DNA from 3 places in the Pseudomonas sp. GW821-FHT09D08 genome. Region 3 is predicted to be linked to each of the others. Evidence: riboswitches for the same ligand, from Rfam matches in the RefSeq annotation. Region 3 holds a riboswitch; each other region holds the start of a gene.

Region 1 (5,775 bases), on a different contig from region 3:
TCAGCGGCGGCATCAGGTGGTCGATGATCACCGCCTGGGTGCGCCGCTTGGCCTGGGCGCCCTCGCCCGGGTCGTTGACGATAAACGGGTAGATGTTCGGCAGCGGCCCCAGCAGCGCATCCGGCCAGCAGTTTTCCGAGAGCCCCACGCCCTTGCCCGGCAGCCATTCGAGGTTGCCGTGCTTGCCCACATGGATCACGCCATGGGCGCCGTAGGTGTGGCGCAACCAGAAGTAGAACGCCAGGTAGCCATGGGGCGGCACCAGGTCCGGGTCGTGGTACACCGCGCTGGCATCCACCTGGTAACCGCGCGCAGGCTGGATACCGACGAAGGTCTGGCCCAGGCGCAGGCCGGCGATCATCAGGCGGCCGTCGCGGAACATTGGATCGTTGTGCGGCGCGCCCCATCGCTCCAGCACCGCCTGGCGGTTGGGTTCAGGCAAGCGCTTGAACATCGCCTCGTAGTCGTCCAGGCCCAGGCTTTGATGACAGGGGCGCAGGTCGAGGCTGTCGAGGTCGTTGGTGACGCCGCCGAGCAGGTCATGGATCAGCGCAGTGCCGCTCTCAGGCAGTTGATCCGGCACCGGATAGCCTTCGGCCTGCAGGGCACGCAGGATATTCAGCGCGGCAGCCGGGGTGTCCAGGCCCACGCCATTGCCGATACGGCCGTCGCGGGTCGGGTAGTTGGCAAGGATCAGGGCGATGCGTTTATCCCCATTCGGCACCCGTGCCAGCTCGACCCAACGGCGCGCCAGTTCGGCGACGAAATCCATGCGTTCGGGCGCTGCGCGGTAGCACACCACGTCCGACTGGCTGCGCTCGCTGCGCCAGGCCAGATCCTTGAAGCTGATCGGCCGGCTGATAATCCGTCCGTCCAGCTCCGGTAAGGCAATGTGCATCGCCAGGTCGCGCGGGCCCAGGCCTTGCTCGCTGGCCTGCCAGCCCGGCTGGTTATCCTGGGCGCAGATCGCCTGGATCACCGGGATATTGCGGCGAAACGGCCGCAGATGCGGGGCTTCGGGGCTGGATTGGGCAAAACCGGTGGTGTTCAAGATCACCGCCGCGCCGACCTCATCCAGCAGGTCCTCGACCACCGTCAGGCAGCCGGGCTCTTTCAAACTGGCCACCGCCATCGGCAACGGGTTAAGGCCCGCCGCCTGCAAGCGCTGGCAGAACACATCGATAAAACCGGTATTGGCCGCCTGCAAGTGGGAGCGGTAGAAGAGCACCGCCGCCACGGGCCACTCCGCGTGCCAATCGGTCTGCCAGTCATTGAGGCGAGGGTTGGCTTTGTGCGGGTGATAGATCGCGGTGCGCGGCAAGGTCTGCGGCTCGGCCCACGGGTAATCGCGGTCCAGGTAGCCGCTGGCCAGGCAGTGGAAAAAATCCAGCGCGTTAGCGAGCCCGCCCTGGCGCAGGAAGTGCCACAGGCGGTCGCGCTGTTCGGCACTCACCGTGCTCAGGCCGCTGAGTTCCGGGTCCGGGCGGTCATCCCCCGGCACCAGGATCAGCGTAACGCCGCGCTCGCCCAGCTCCACCAGGCGCTCGATGCCGTAGCGCCAATAACCGATGCCGCCGTGCAGGGAAATCAGGATGACCTTGGCGTGGCGCAGCACCTCATCGACATACAAATCGACCGAGGCGTGGTTCTGCACCTGCATAGGGTTGGCCAGGCGCAGGCTGGGGTAATCCTCGGGCAACTGCTGGGCCGCTTCGGCCAGCAGCGCCAGGCTGGAATCGCCGCTGCACAGGATCACCAGTTCGGCGGGCGTTTGGCCAAGGTCGGCAATATTGTCGTCCGCGACGAAACCACCGGGCTGAGTCCTGAGCAGGTGCATGGGTTAAACGCTGAGGGCGGCGCGCAGTTGCGCTTCGAGGCCCGCCGCGTCCAGCTCCTGGCCGATCAGCACCAGCCGCGTGATGCGCGCTTCGTCGGCGCCCCAGGCACGGTCGAAGTGCTTGTCGAAACGCGTACCCACACCCTGGATCAGCAGGCGCATCGGCTTGTTCGGGATGGCGGCGAAGCCCTTGACCCGCAGGATGCCGTGCTGAACCACCAATTGGTTCAGGGCGTCGAGCAGCAGCGCTTCGTCGGCTTGGGGCAGGTCGATGGAGATGGAATCGAAGGCGTCGTGATCGTGATCTTCCTCACCTTCGTGGTGATGATCGTGGTGGCTATGGCGAGCGTCGATATGTTCTTCGGACCCCGCGCCCAGGCCGATCAATACGTCCAACGGCAGGCGACCGCTGCTGGCTTCGATGATCTTCACCGCCGGCGGCAGTTCTTCGGCGACTTCCAGGCGCACACGGGCCAGGTCTTCGGCGCTGATCAGGTCGGATTTATTGAGGATCACCAGGTCGGCGCTGGCCAACTGGTCGGCAAACAGCTCGTGCAGCGGCGATTCATGGTCCAGGTTCGGGTCGAGCTTGCGCTGGGCGTCGACCTGATCCGGGAACGCGGCAAAGGTGCCGGCGGCCACGGCCGGGCTGTCGACCACGGTGATGACCGCATCAACCGTGCAGGCGCTGCGGATTTCCGGCCACTGGAAGGCCTGTACCAAGGGTTTTGGCAGGGCCAGGCCCGAGGTTTCGATGAGGATATGGTCGAGGTCGCCGCGACGGGCAACCAGTTCGCGCATCACCGGGAAGAACTCTTCCTGCACGGTGCAGCACAGGCAGCCGTTGGCCAGCTCGTACACGCGGCCGTTGGCCTCTTCTTCGGTGCAACCGATGGAGCACTGCTTGAGGATCTCACCGTCGATGCCCAGTTCGCCGAATTCGTTGACGATCACCGCAATGCGACGGCCCTGGGCGTTGTCGAGCATATGGCGCAGCAAGGTGGTCTTGCCCGAGCCAAGGAAGCCGGTAACGATGGTGACGGGGAGTTTGGCCAGTGTTTTCATCGGATGCCCTTTGGGGCGGGCATACGGGACGATGGGCCCTGCGGCGCGCAGAAGCGGATTTCGTCACCGGATCACCCCGCCCGGTTGAATTGGAAAATCGGTGGCGAGGCAGGTCTCCTGGCTTGGGGCTTGCGGGTCTTGCGACCGGCGCCGACTGCGCCTTCCCGCCGCAGTGGCAGTGGCGTGGCAGTCAGATAAACCCTTCACAGTTGCGGGGGCAGCCGCGGCTTGGACCGCGTTCCCTTCTTAGCTTCGGCCTGGGCCGAAGAACCTCGAGGGTGCAAGGCTACAGGGGCTCGCCGCATTTGACTACCGTCCCCGGCCCATGCTCTCCTACACATCTTGTTTCGGGTGCCCTTCACAGGGTGAAACGGGAAACCGGTGAGTCATGGCGTCATGACGAGTCCGGTGCTGCCCCCGCAACGGTAAGCGAGTGAAGCGTCAGATCCACTGTGCCTGTACGGCATGGGAAGGCGACGTTTTATAGACCCAGTGTCCCTCGCAAGCCCGGAGACCGGCCCGAATAACATCGAATAACAAACCCGCGGTGGGCGGGCGCTGTTAAAACCCTGCGTGCCTGGCTCGCGGGGTTTGCATGCGCTCGTGTCACCCTGACACCTGAAAGGGACGCGCCATGTCGATCATCAGCAGCACCTCGCACACCGCCAGCAGCTCCGCCACCCTCAGCCAACGCCTGACCGCCGCCATCGGCGCGTCGATCCTTGGCGCGTGCCTGGTGTATTTCGCCGGTTTCTCCCATATCGAGGCGGTGCACAACGCTGCCCACGATACCCGCCACAGCGCCGCGTTCCCGTGCCACTGAGGCCTGCCGACATGATCAAGCGTATTGCGCAAACCGCAGGGTTCACCGGCTTGCTGGCCGCCCTGCTGCTGACCCTGCTGCAAAGCTTCTGGGTCGCTCCGCTGATTCTGCAGGCGGAAACCTTTGAAAAAGCCCCGGCCGCGACCGAAGTCGTGCATGAGCACGCCGCTGGCGCCGCTGCACACTCCCACGACGCCGAAGCCTGGGAGCCGGAAGACGGCTGGCAGCGCGTGCTGTCGACCACCGGCGGCAACCTGGTGGTGGCCGTCGGCTTCGCCCTGATGCTGGCCGGCCTCTACACCCTGCGCGCACCGACCCGCACGGCCCAAGGCTTGCTGTGGGGCCTGGCCGGTTACGCGACTTTTGTGCTGGCGCCCACCCTGGGCCTGCCGCCGGAGCTGCCGGGCACTGCCGCCGCCGACCTGGCGCAACGGCAAATCTGGTGGATCGGCACTGCTGCTTCCACGGCGGCCGGGATTGCGCTGATCGTGTTTGGTCGCAACTGGCTGCTGAAAGTCTTGGGCGCGGCGATCCTGGTGGTGCCGCATGTGATCGGTGCACCGCAGCCGGAAACCCATTCGATGCTGGCGCCGGAAGCCCTCGAAGCGCAGTTCAAGATCGCTTCGCAGTTGACCAACGTGGCGTTCTGGCTGGCCCTGGGCCTGATCAGTGCCTGGTTGTTCCGCCGTAACCGCGACGATCAATACTCGGCATGACCCTGGTGGTCGGCCTGGGTTGCCAGCGGGGTTGTGATGTAGACACCCTGCTGGGCCTGTTCGACAGCGCCCTGGCCGAGGGCGGGGTCGAGCGCCAGCGTGTCACCGCACTGGCCAGCATCGACCGTAAACAGAACGAGCCAGGGTTACTCGCCCTGGCCCGACTGCTCGACCTGCCCTTGCAGTGCTTCAGCGCCGGGCAACTGGCCGTTTACGAAGCCCGGCTGAGCCACAAATCGGCGGTCGCGTTTGCCCATACCGGCTGTTACGGCGTCGCCGAAAGTGCCGCCCTAGCCCTGGCCGAACAGCTCTGCGGCGGCCCTGCCCGCTTGATGATCACCCGCCAGAAAACCGCCCAGGCCACCTTTGCATTGGCCTGCGCCGGCTAAAATCCCGATAATCGCCATTCCCGATCATGAGCAATCTTCATGCTCGCCCGTTTTTCCACAGGAATTCTCCATGACCATCTACTTCATCGGCGCCGGCCCCGGCGATCCGGAATTGATCACCGTCAAAGGCCAACGCCTGATCCGCAGTTGCCCGGTGATCATCTATGCCGGCTCACTGGTGCCGGCGGCGGTGCTGGAAGGTCATCAGGCGCAACAAGTGGTCAACAGCGCTGAACTGCACCTGGAACAGATTATCGAACTGATCAAGACCGCCCACGCTAATGGCCAAGACGTGGCACGGGTGCACTCCGGCGATCCGAGCCTGTATGGCGCGATTGGCGAGCAGATCCGTTATTTGCGTGAGTTGGGCATCCCCTTTCAGATCATTCCCGGCGTCACGGCGGTGGCCGCCTGCGCAGCCTTGCTGGAGACCGAACTGACCCTGCCGGACATCGCCCAAAGCGTGATCCTGACCCGCTACGCCAATAAAACCCGCATGCCGGCCGGGGAAGACTTCGACAGCCTGGCCCGACATGGCACGACCATGGCGATTCACCTGGGGGTCAATCATTTGGAGAAGATCGTCGCCGAACTGCTGCCGCACTATGGCGCGGACTGCCCGATTGCCGTGGTGCACCGGGCGACATGGCCGGATCAGGATTGGGCGGTCGGCACGCTCAGCGATATTGCCGACAAAGTCGCCGCCAAGGGCTTTCGGCGTACGGCGTTGATTGTGGTGGGTCGAGTACTGGCGAGTGACAGTTTCAGTGAGTCGTCGTTGTATCGGGCCGGGCATGCGCACCTTTATCGGCCTTGATTATTTACTTCAAAAAATCAAAGCAATCCATTGATTTAAATAGCTAAATACAAAACAAAATGTGGGAGGGGGCTTGCCCCCGATGGCGGTGTGTCAGCCTGCTCATGAGTCGACTGAGGCACCGCTAT
Region 2 (5,775 bases), on a different contig from region 3:
CCGCAGCAGGTCGAGGCTGGCGCCATAGGTGAAGGCGAAGGCTTCGTCACGGGCCACCGCAATGCGCACACCGGCCAGCAACGGCTCGGCCTCGATCACTTCCGGCGCGGCGAAGGTCACCGGCGGCGGCAATGCGACTTCGCAGCTGCTGCCCAGGGCCTGGGCGGCGGCGTCCAGGCGCACGTCGAGGTCATTCAGCTCGCTGGCCTGCACCAGGCCCAAATGGCGGCTGGGCAGTTCGATCCCGGTTTCGCGGGACAGGGCGCCATACCAACGCAAGCCTTCGGTGAGGCTGCCTTCCAGCAACTGCGCATGGCGCAGGGTGCCGACGCGGTTGGCCAGTACCCCGGCAAACGGCAGGTCCGGCTGATAACGCGCCAGGCCCAGGGCCAGGGCGCCAAAGGTCTGGGCCATGGCGGTGCCGTCGATCACACCGAGCACCGGCACGCCGAAATGCCGCGCCAAGTCGGCGCTGGACGGTGTGCCATCGAACAGGCCCATCACGCCTTCGATCAGGATGAGGTCGGCCTCACCCGCCGCTTCCCACAGCAGCCGACGACTTTCCTGCTCGCCCACCATCCACATGTCCAATTGATACACCGGCGCACCGCTGGCGCGCTCGTGGATCATCGGGTCCAGGAAATCCGGGCCGCATTTGAACACGCGTACCCTGCGCCCCAGGTTGCGGTGCAAACGGGCCAGCGCGGCGGTGACGGTGGTTTTGCCCTGGCCGGACGCCGGTGCGGCGATCAGGACGGCCGGGCAGTGACGGGGCTGATTCAAAGTTCGACGCCCTTCTGTGCCTTGATACCGGCCTGGAACGCGTGCTTGAGCATGCCCATTTCAGTGACGGTGTCGCCCATTTCGATCAATTCAGGCTTGGCGCCACGGCCGGTGACGACCACGTGCTGCATCGGCGGACGCGCTTGCAGGTCGCTGAGGACCTGGTCCAAGTCGAGGTAACCATGCTTGAGGGCGATGTTCAGCTCATCCAGCACCACCAGGCCGATGGTGGGGTCTTGCAGCAGTTCACGGGACACGGCCCAGGCGGCTTCGGCGGCAGCGATATCGCGCTGGCGGTCCTGGGTCTCCCAGGTGAAGCCTTCGCCCATCACGTGGAAACGCACTTGCTCGGGGAAGCGGCGGAAGAACAACTCCTCACCGGTGCTGTTGCGCCCCTTGATGAACTGCACCACACCGCACTGCATGCCGTGGCCCATGGCGCGCGCGAGCATACCGAATGCCGAGCTGCTCTTGCCTTTGCCGTTGCCGGTCAGCACCAGCAGCAAGCCACACTCATTGGGGGAATTGGCGATGCGCTCGTCGATCACGGCTTTTTTGCGCAGCATGCGCGCCAGGTGGCGTTCGTCGCGGTCGGGGGTATCGGTCATGGCAGCTCTCCATTGGGGCTGGACAAAAACGGCAGGCAGGAAAAAACAGACAGCCAAGCATCGCCCACCGTGATGCTGTTGGATGATCCAGGCCGGTCTCCGGGCTCATGAGTGGTGCGCTGGCTCATCGACAGAGCGAACACGCCGACGGCGCGCCTTCCCATATCGCGGGCGATACAGTGGCAAAAGGCACCGTCTTGACTCATTTACCGTTGCGGGGGCAGCGCCGGAATCGCGGCAGCACTGTGTACAAGTGCGCTCGCTCACCGGCTTCCCTGTTTCACTCGGTCGACCCATGGGTCACAGAGCACCTGGAACAAGCCGCGAAGGTTAGTGGGTTGGGGGTGGAGCGTCAATTAAAGCTGGCCTTGCACTTGAACCATCGCACCAGCGCCCTCCTCTACCCTTACAGGTATCAAGGAGAACACCATGCATAAAACCAGACTCGCCCTGCTCATCATGCTCGCCGGCACCCTCGCCGCCTGCGGTGAAAGCTCCACCCTGCAGGTGTCCGACGGCACCGGGCCGTCGCCGCAGCTACCGGAGCCGAACAAAACCCTGATTCCCACGGTGAACATTGCCCCGGCTATCGGCTGGCCGGAGGGCGTGAAGCCAACGGCAGCGGCCGGCACCCAAGTGGCGGCGTTCGCCGAAGGCCTGGATCACCCGCGCTGGCTGTATGTATTGCCCAATGGCGATGTGCTGGTGGCAGAAACCAATGCGCCGCCCAAGCCGGATGATTCCAAGGGCATTCGCGGCTGGGTCATGGAGAAGGTCATGGGCCGCGCCGGTGCCGGTGTACCGAGCCCCAATCGCATTACCCTGCTGCGCGACGCCGATCACGATGGTGTTGCCGAGACCCGTACGGTGTTCCTGGAAAACCTCAACTCGCCCTTCGGTATGACACTGGTCGGCAATGACCTGTACGTCGCCGATTCGGACAAGCTGCTGCGCTTCCCCTATCAAGCGGGCGAAACCGCGATCAAGGCAGTTGGCACCAAGGTGGTCGACCTGCCGGGCGGCCCCCTGAATCATCACTGGACCAAGAACGTGATCGCCAGCAAGGACGGCAGCAAGCTGTACGTGAGCGTCGGCTCCAACAGCAACGTCGGTGAGAACGGTCTTGAGGCGGAACAGGGCCGGGCGGCTATCTGGGAAGTGGATCGCGCCAGCGGCCAGCAGCGCATTTTCGCTTCCGGCCTGCGCAACCCTAACGGCATGGCCTGGGAACCCCAGAGCGGCAAGCTATGGACGGCGGTAAACGAGCGCGACGAGATCGGCAGCGACCTGGTGCCGGACTACATCACCTCGGTCAAGGATGGCGGGTTCTATGGCTGGCCCTTCAGCTATTACGGCCAGCATGTGGATGTACGCGTCACGCCGCAGAACCTGGACCTGGTGGCCAAGGCAATCGTGCCGGACTATGCGGTAGGGCCGCACACCGCGTCTTTGGGCCTGACGTTCGCCGAGGGCAGCAAACTGCCGGCGCCGTTCAGCAACGGCGCGTTCATCGGCCAGCATGGCTCGTGGAATCGCAAGCCCCACAGTGGCTACAAGGTGATCTTCGTACCGTTCGAGGCAGGCCAGCCTAAAGGGCAGCCGGTGGACGTGCTGACCGGGTTTCTCGATAAAGATGAGAACGCCATGGGCCGGCCGGTGGGCGTGGTGATCGATCAGCAAGGGGATTTGCTGGTGGCGGATGATGTGGGGAATAAGGTGTGGCGGGTGTCGGCCGCTAAATAAACGCCCCCAGAAGCATCACAAAACCAATGTGGGAGGGGGCTTGCTCCCGATAGCAGTGGGTCAGGCACAGATACTGTGACTGATGCTTCGCTATCGGGGGCAAGCCCCCTCCCACATTTGGTTCAGGGATTACGTGCCAGGTTTGCTGGCAACACACGCTTGGCGCTCAGATAGGCATTCTGCCAATACGCCTTGGACAAGGTGTCCAGCTTGACCGTACCGCCGGTCTGCGGCGCGTGCACAAAGCGGCCTTCGCCCACATAGATGCCGGCGTGGCTGACCTGGGAACCGCCACCGGTGGCAAAGAACAGCAGGTCGCCGGTCTGCAGGTTCTGCTCGCTGACATCCTGGGCGCGCATCACAATCAGTTCGCGAGTGGTGCGCGGCAGGGAAATGCCGGCGGCGTCGCGGAAGACGAAGCCGATCAGGCCACTGCAATCAAACCCCGAGTCCGGCGTGTTGCCGCCCCAACGGTAAGGCGTGCCGACCAGGCCCAGTGCACGAAAGAGCACGTCTTCGGCCGCAGGCGAGAAATTCTGGGTGGAATAGTTGAATACCGGCTTGGGCTTGACCGCAACGGGAGCGGGTGGCGGCCGGCTGGCGCAGGCGCTGATAAGCGCGGCGCAGAGAATAAGGAGCAGGCGGGCTGAGGTCGACATGTGCAGAACAATCCTGGTCTGGATGCGGCTATCGCTGCCGAACGCTGAAAACCAGAACGCGCAAGCAAAGCTCGCGCGAACGGATTACAACAATGTCCAGGGATTCTAGCGCTTACACGTCAAACTTCAAGTATCACTTTAAGTTTACTTACTGGCGGTAACCGTAGTCGGGGCCATGGCGAGTGCGCGCTTGGCTTCGATGAAGGTTTTGCTCCAGTAGCTGTCACCCAGGCTGTCGACTCGAACACCGCCACTGCGACGGCTGCTGGAGTGGATAAACTGGTTATCGCCCAGGTAGATACCGGCATGGCTTACGCGACCACGGCCTGCAGTACTGAAGAAAAGCAGATCACCGGGCTTGAGGTTGTTGCGCGCGACCAACGGTGCTTTCACGTTGATCATTTCGCGAGTGGAGCGTGGCAGGTTCATGCCAGCTTCTTCACGAAACAGGTAGCCGATGAAACCGCTGCAGTCGAAACCGGCTTCAGAGGTACCGCCGAAACGGTAACGGGTACCGATCAGGGACATGCCGCGTTCGAGGATGCTGTCGGCCAGGACTGGAAGCTGGTAAGGCTTGTTGCCGGAGAAATCGGCCAGTTCCTTTTCGGTTGCGACCTCTTCTTCATAGACAGAAGCAGACTGTGCAGCAACGAATTTTGCCTGGGACTGTTGTTGAGGTTTTTGCTGCTCAACCACCTGTTGAGGGTGGGAGGCGCAACCAAACAACAGGGTAACGAGTGCGAGGGGCACGAGGGGTGCGAAGCGATTTAGCATGGGCACGACCGTGGCTGGTATGTAAAGAAGTCGAGACTATGCCTTCTATCACATCGATTTGCAAATTCAATCGTGATCTATGTGACTTCGCGATTGGACTATGACATCTAAGCCGTAATTCCATTTATCGGTTCACATGCGTAGCCAACGTGGCTTAAACGCAGGATTTCTGGCGCCTGTAAATTGCCGAACCCCGTAGATTCAAGCGGTTACCAGCCCAACGTTTCCTTGAGAAAAGGGATCGTCAATTTTCGTTGAGCCTGCAGGGAGGCCTGATCGAGTTGCTCGAGCAAATCGAACAACGCGCTCATGCTGCGGGTGCCACGGGTGAGGATAAAGTGCCCGACTTCATCGGTGAGGTGCAGGCCGCGACGGGATGCGCGCAATTGCAGGGCCCGCAGTTTGTCTTCGTCGGAGAGTGGGCGCATCTGGAAGATCAGCGCCAGGGTCAGGCGCGACTTGAGGTCGGCCAGCTTCACCGGTAACTCCCGTGGCGAGGTGGAGGCGGCAATCAACAAGCGCCGGCCGCTGTCACGCAGGCGGTTGAACAGATGGAACAGCGCCTCTTCCCAATCCGCCTTGCCGGCCACTGCCTGCAGATCGTCCAGGCACACCAGTTCGTATTGCTCAAGGTTGTCGAAGATCCCGATGCCGCGATCCATCAACTCGGCCAGGGGCAGGTAAACCGCCGGCTCGCCCATCTGCTCGAAACGCAGGCAAGCGGCCTGCAACAGGTGGGTACGCCCGACGCCGTGTTTACCCCACAGATAGATCAGGCTTTCGGTCCACCCGGCGTCGGCTTCGCAGAGCCGCTCGACATAGCCGAGTGCAGCGGCATTGGCGCCTGGGTAGTAATTGATAAAGGTAGCGTCATCACGCAGACGCACACCTAAGGGCAGCTGAATCGGTTTCATGCTGACTGAACGGCTCCCATCGAACCGTTAGTGGCCTCTGTGTAAAGTTTGCAAAGTTTATACCCGTGACGCCGGGCGCACAATGCAGCAGACCACAAGCAAAATCAAAGGTTTGCGTTAACTTGCCGGTTTTGAGCGGATTGTTTGACGCCCTAGCCCCATAAACAACAAACCCGGCCGAAGCCGGGTTTATGACGCAGCGGTTACAGGTCGGGGTCTTCGACCCCCGTATAGGCGTCGGAATCCTTGTACAGATCGTGCACATGACGCACCAGCACCATGATCACCGCTGCC
Region 3 (5,775 bases):
AGTTGACCTGCAAGGTCACCACCGACAACCAGGACCGCGGCGAAAAGTGGGTGCCGTCGGTGATTCTTGCGGCGGCCGAGGACGCTGCCGAGGACGACACCCTGTTTCTTTCCAGCTACACGCCCACCGACAGCGACCAGCGCTTGTTCCAACTGCGCACCTTCAACAAAGCCAAGCCGGTCATCGACACCTTCTTCCATCGGGCCCCCGACCAACGCGGTGTGTATATGTTGCGCCTGACCTGGCAGGCGGACGGCGCCATTGGTTATCAGGTCGCCAGCGGTGGGGCCTGGGAAGAGAGGAAGCTCGTGGACAAGCCCGGTTTTTCCGTGCGCCACGTGAGCGTACATGCCTCCGGTATGAAGGGCAGCGCTGTGTGTGAGTTGCGTGAGTGAACGCGCTGACGTTGAGGCCGGCGACGGTGACCGATCTGCCGTTGATCTATCGGGGAGAGCAGGACTACATCCGCCGCTGGGAGCCCGACCACGAAGCCGCCTGGCGGCTCCAGTTGGAGCGCCACCTTACGCGCTGGGTCGATAACTTCGAACGCTTGACGATCGCGATGCTGGGCGGGCAGTTCGCCGGTTATTCGCTGTGGACGGCAGAGGAGGGGGTTGCGGAGCTGTGTACGATCAACGTCAGTGACGCTTACCGACGCCAGGGGATCGGTCGGACGTTGCTGGACGCTTACGTGGCGGCGGCTGGGCAGAATGACTTCTTGAAGTTGCGATTGAGCGTACGTTCCGATAACCCTGCCCGGCTGATGTATGAGCGCGCCGGGTTTGTCTGTGTGGGCACAGATTCGAACGACTACCTTTGCTACGAGCGAGCCAGCCGCCCGTGAATATCACCGCAAGAATCGGATAGCCCCCGCTGTCCAGGTGCTCGTCTCATAGGGCTCACCCTAAGAGGCGCCCACCATGAACTTCCGCATTACGGGCCTTGCTCCCGATCCATTTCTCAGTGTGTTTGGTTTGCCCGACGATGAGCTTGCCGCGCGAGGGATCAAGCGTTACCGAGTCGACCGTCACCCCGGTTTTCCCGACCGCATAGAGATGAAAGACGTGCAGGTTGGGCAGAGCGTGCTGTTGCTCAATCACGTCAGCCAGCCGGCGCATTCGCCGTACCGTGCGTCGCACGCGATTTTCATCCGCGAGGGGGCGACGCAGGCTTTTGACGCGGTTAATCAGGTGCCGGAGGTGATGCGAATCCGGCTGCTGTCCCTGCGGGCATTTTCCGAGGAAGGCATGATGGTGGATGCAGATGTCGTGGAAGGGCTGGTGATTGAGCCCTTGATTGAGCGGATGTTGGCCAATCCCGAGGTCAGCTACATTCATGTGCATAACGCCAGGCAAGGGTGTTATTCAGGGCGGATAGATCGGGTACCGGCTTAAGCCGGCAGACGGCCCATATGCGCAGGCCTCTGTAGATCCTAATGTGGGGATGTCCTGTTCAGTTAGACCGCAACCGCAGTATCTGCGCCCCATCGAACGGGTCCGTCAGGTAATGCGCCTGCACCCCGAATGTCTCCTGTAGTCGCTGTGGCGTCAGCACCTCCAGCGGCTTGCCCAGCGCGACCAGGCGCCCACGGTCCAGCACGGCCAGGCGATCGCAGGTCAGCGCCTGGTTCAGGTCATGCAGGGCGATGAGGGTGGTCACCGGCAAGCCTTGCACGCCTTTCAAAATCGCCAGTTGATGCTGGATATCCAGGTGGTTGGTCGGCTCATCCAGCAACAGGATCTGCGGCCGTTGCGCCAGGGCACGGGCGATGTGCACGCGTTGGCGCTCGCCGCCGGAGAGGCTGCGCCAGGCGCGGTGGCTCAGGTGGGTGGCGTCCACATCATGCAGGGCCTGGCGCACGATGGCGTCGTCGCCGCCGGACCACGGGCTCAGCGCCGACAGCCACGGTGTACGGCCCAGCGCCACGGCGTCGAACACGCGGATGGCGTCGTCGGTGTCGGCCTGTTGCTCTACCACCGCCAGCTGTTGGGCGATGGCGCGGCGGGACAGGTCGCCCAGGCGCTGGCCGCCCAGGCGCACGTCGCCGCTGGCCGGTGTGCGCAGGCCGGCAAGCAGTTTGAGCAGGGTGGATTTGCCGGAGCCGTTGGGCCCGACAATCCCCAGGGTTTCCCCCAGTTGCACCTCCAGGTGGATATCGCGCAGCAATTCCGCCTCACGCACCTTGAAGCCCAGGCCGGTGCAACTCAGTACGCTCATCGCGCATTCCTCCGGCCAATCAGGATCAGCGCAAACACCGGCGCGCCCACCAGCGCCGTCACCACGCCGACCGGGATCACCTGGCCTTTGATCAAGGTGCGCGACAACACATCGGCCGCAATCAAAAATAACGCGCCGCCCAGCGCACTGGCGGGCAGCAGGCGCGAATGCCCGGTGCCGAGCAGCAGGCGCACCGCGTGGGGGATCACCAGGCCGACAAAGCCGATGGAGCCGACAATCGACACCATCACCGCCGTCACCAGCGCCGCGCACCCCACCAGCACAACCTGCACACGGCGCACCGGGATGCCCAGGGACGCGGCCGAATCCGTGCCGAAGGTGAACGCATCCAACGCGCGACGATGCCACAGGCACACCGCCAGGCCGGTGACCGCCACCGGCACCGCCAGCCACACCGACGGCCAGCGCACGCCGCTGAGGTTGCCCAGCAGCCAGAACATGATGCCGCGCGCCTGTTCGGAACTGGCGGACTTGGTGATCAGGAACGCGGTAAGTGCATTGAACAGCTGCGACCCGGCGATGCCCGCGAGGATGATCTGCCCGGTGCCGCTGGACGAACCGCTGGCCCGCGCCAGCAGGATCACCAGGGCAAACGCCGCCATCGCGCCGACAAAGGCGCCGGCCGACAATGAAATCAGCCCGCCGCCCACGCCCATCAACGCCACCAGCACCGCGCCGGTCGAAGCCCCGGCGCTGATGCCCAGCAGGTACGGATCGGCCAACGGGTTGCGCAGCAACGACTGCAAAATCACCCCGCAGGTGGCCAGCCCCGCACCGCAGGCGGCGGCCACCAGGGCACGGGTGAGGCGGTAGTTCCACACCACGCCTTCATCGATGGGGTCCAGCACGTAACCGGCCGCCCACAGTTTGTTGGCGAGCACCTGCAGCACCACCTGGGGCGAGATGGCGGTTTCGCCGATGGCCACGCCGGCGAGCACGGCGATCAGCAATAGCGCCAGGGCGAGTAAGGTCCGGATCATTGCGGCAGGTCGTAGCCGTCGATGGCCGTGGCCAGGTGTTCAAGGCCGTCGAACATGCGGATGCTGGCCTGCAGCGCCAGGGCGTCGAGGATGATGATGCGGTTGTTTTTCACCGCGTCCATGTTGCGCGTGACCGGGTCGCTGCGCAGGAAGGCGAGTTTCTTTTCATGGTCGTCGGCGGGGTAGCGGCGGCGGTCCATGCGGGCGATCACCAGGAAGGTCGGGTTGGCCTTGGCGAGGGTTTCCCAGCCGACGGCGGGCCATTCTTCATCGGATTGCACCACGTTGTGCAAACCGAGGGTTTCGAGCATGAACTCCGGAATGCCCTTGTGGCCGGCCACGTAGGGGTCGCTGGCCAGTTCGGCGCTGGAGAACCACACCAGCGCGCTGGCCTGCTTGAGGCCTTTGCTCTGCACGGTGGCCACGGATTGGGCCAGGCGCGCCTGGAGCTCATCGTTCAACTGTTGGCCGCGATCCTGTACATCGAAAATCTGCGCCAGCTGGCGGATGCTCTTGTAGATCGTCTCGATACGGAACGGCTCCAGCCGCGTGCCGTCGGCGCCCACCAGGTTGTCCTTGCCTTCGCAGTCGGAGGGCAGCAGGTAGGTGGGGATCTTCAGGTCGTGAAACTGCTCGCGGGTGCCGACCACGCCTTGCGGGCCTACCACCCATTCCAGCTCGGCGGCCACCAGTTGCGGGCGCTTGGCGATCACCGCTTCAAAGCTGGGCTCGTTGTTGGCCAGGCGCTCGATGCCGTCGTTCTGCGCCTTGAACTGCGGCAACACGCTGTTGAACCACAGCGAGGTGCCCACCACGCGGTCAGCCACGCCGAGGGCATAGAGCATTTCGGTGGCGGCCTGGCCGATGGTCACGCTGCGCGCGGGCGCCTGCGGGAAGGTGAGGGTGCTGCCGCAGTTTTCCAGGGTAAGCGGGTACTGAGTTGGCGCGGCGTGGGCCAGGGCGCAGAAACCCAGGCCGCTGATCAGGGCGGTAACGCGTGGCAGCATGAGGCGATCTCCGTGTGGACCGTACGTGGAAACAGGGCAGGTACGGTTCGGAAATACGCCCTCGACCGCTGCCGAACGGGCAGGCAAGGATGCCCTTCCCGGACACCCCGCCGGTTAGTGATTACTGGGCCGGCAGGTCTCCTGACTGATGCGTCGTCGCCACGCTCCGGCCTTCCCGGACGCGGTCCAGTGGCAGTGGGGAGCAGGCTCGGCACCTACAGTTGCGGGGGCAGTTCCGATTGACGCGGTGTACCGCGCTTCGGATTCCCTATTAGTCCCGTTCGGGAACCGGCGCGGTATGGTAGTTGATTAGGGCCAGGCGATACAGCCCGAAGGGGGCCCGGTCAGAGACGAATATCCTCGGGGCCGCGGATCAGCGCTTCAATTCGCGTGCCCGTGGCGCGCTCTTCGTTGCTGAAGCCGTCGTAGTCCGCCAGGTTGGCGAAGCGGATGCCGGTCAATTGTTCGATCTGGATCACGCTGCGCTGGTAGGTCCTGACCTGGCCGAACATCAGGTCGAGCTGACCCAGCTCGCGGCTTTGGTCGATCATATAGGCGCTGGCGGAGGGCTTGCCGTCATCGCTGAGGTAGGCCACCACTTTCCAGAACGCCTTGGGGATTCTGATGCCACGGTAAAGGCGGTCGTCGTCGGCGAACACCGGGCCGCTGAACACCGTTGCCCGGGCTTTCCAACGCTGCGTGTTATTGAGGATGTAGTCCTCCAGTTCCAGCCAGGTCTTCTGGTTGAACCCGCTCATCTGCGGCGAGCAGTTGGTGAAGTGGAAGGTGTCGAGGTTGGCGGTGTTTGCCGCGTCGCCCCAGTTGGGATCCTGGCGCCGTACCAGGTGGCCGCGATCCAGGCCATTGCTGGCATAGAGCTCTTCGCCCACCTGGGCGCTGATCGGCAGGCGCCCATCGTAGGCCCAGGTGTCGTTGCTGCGGACTATCTCCACATGCTGCCCGCCATCGATATTGACGCCCACGTAGAGCGCCAGTCGTCGGGAACGGGACATCGTCACCGAGAAATGCGTGTAGTCCAGGCGCAGCGGTTGGACGTCGTCCGCCAATGCCTCAGCGGCGGTGGGCCAGGGCACTGCGAAGCTGCTGAGAAAATCCTCGGCGTAGCCGCGTCGGTCCTGTAGGTCCTTGGCCGCGGTGACACGGGGCGTCGTCGCCCGGGCTTCCATCAGGGTGGGATTGGTCGCGATCAACGGGCGCAGATCGGCGAGTCGTGGGCGGTGCGCAAGATCGATTTTGGCTTTGCGGGCTGGCATGGGTAAGTCCTCCTTGGATAAACACGACTGCAACATAGATTGATGACAATTGATGACACGGGTTAACCCTGGGGGGCTATCCTCAAACGGTTACCGGAGCTACACCATATGCCAACAGGGAGCCAGCCAATGTGTGATCGCCACCACCGTAACCCGATTTTCTGCCTGATCCCGCCGTATATGCTCGACCAGATCGCGCGTCACGGTGATAAGGCCCAGCGCGACATCGCGCTGCGCACCCGCGCCAAGGACAGCACGTTCCGTTCGCTGCGCATG

The links. A riboswitch is a leader RNA that binds a small molecule or an ion and turns the genes downstream of it on or off. The one in region 3 is predicted to bind cobalamin.
Region 1: another riboswitch for cobalamin. It lies ahead of AC07OP_RS02205 (CbtB domain-containing protein); the one in region 3 lies ahead of AC07OP_RS30060 (ABC transporter substrate-binding protein).
Region 2: another riboswitch for cobalamin. It lies ahead of cobO (cob(I)yrinic acid a,c-diamide adenosyltransferase); the one in region 3 lies ahead of AC07OP_RS30060 (ABC transporter substrate-binding protein).

The regions. Positions count from the first base shown of each region.
Region 1 covers NZ_JBWKOX010000001.1:534,637-540,411, forward strand. Annotated here, with positions in the region: gene cobN (cobaltochelatase subunit CobN) at 1-1,837, opposite strand, end outside; gene cobW (cobalamin biosynthesis protein CobW) at 1,841-2,902, opposite strand; cobalamin riboswitch at 2,993-3,192, opposite strand; cobalamin riboswitch at 3,235-3,439, shown strand; gene AC07OP_RS02205 (CbtB domain-containing protein) at 3,537-3,725, shown strand; gene AC07OP_RS02210 (CbtA family protein) at 3,737-4,441, shown strand; gene AC07OP_RS02215 (cobalamin biosynthesis protein) at 4,438-4,830, shown strand; gene cobM (precorrin-4 C(11)-methyltransferase) at 4,901-5,647, shown strand.
Region 2 covers NZ_JBWKOX010000007.1:242,271-248,045, forward strand. Annotated here, with positions in the region: gene AC07OP_RS15420 (cobyrinic acid a,c-diamide synthase CobB) at 1-783, opposite strand, end outside; gene cobO (cob(I)yrinic acid a,c-diamide adenosyltransferase) at 780-1,391, opposite strand; cobalamin riboswitch at 1,465-1,721, opposite strand; gene AC07OP_RS15430 (PQQ-dependent sugar dehydrogenase) at 1,821-3,134, shown strand; gene AC07OP_RS15435 (C40 family peptidase) at 3,257-3,793, opposite strand; gene AC07OP_RS15440 (C40 family peptidase) at 3,938-4,567, opposite strand; gene hda (DnaA regulatory inactivator Hda) at 4,777-5,481, opposite strand; gene AC07OP_RS15450 (AI-2E family transporter) at 5,685-5,775, opposite strand, start outside.
Region 3 covers NZ_JBWKOX010000032.1:11,522-17,296, reverse strand. Annotated here, with positions in the region: gene AC07OP_RS30085 (hypothetical protein) at 1-395, shown strand, start outside; gene AC07OP_RS30080 (GNAT family N-acetyltransferase) at 392-844, shown strand; gene AC07OP_RS30075 (DUF1203 domain-containing protein) at 921-1,394, shown strand; gene AC07OP_RS30070 (ABC transporter ATP-binding protein) at 1,453-2,217, opposite strand; gene AC07OP_RS30065 (FecCD family ABC transporter permease) at 2,214-3,218, opposite strand; gene AC07OP_RS30060 (ABC transporter substrate-binding protein) at 3,215-4,225, opposite strand; cobalamin riboswitch at 4,340-4,533, opposite strand; gene AC07OP_RS30055 (DNA/RNA non-specific endonuclease) at 4,570-5,499, opposite strand; gene AC07OP_RS30050 (M4 family metallopeptidase) at 5,629-5,775, shown strand, end outside.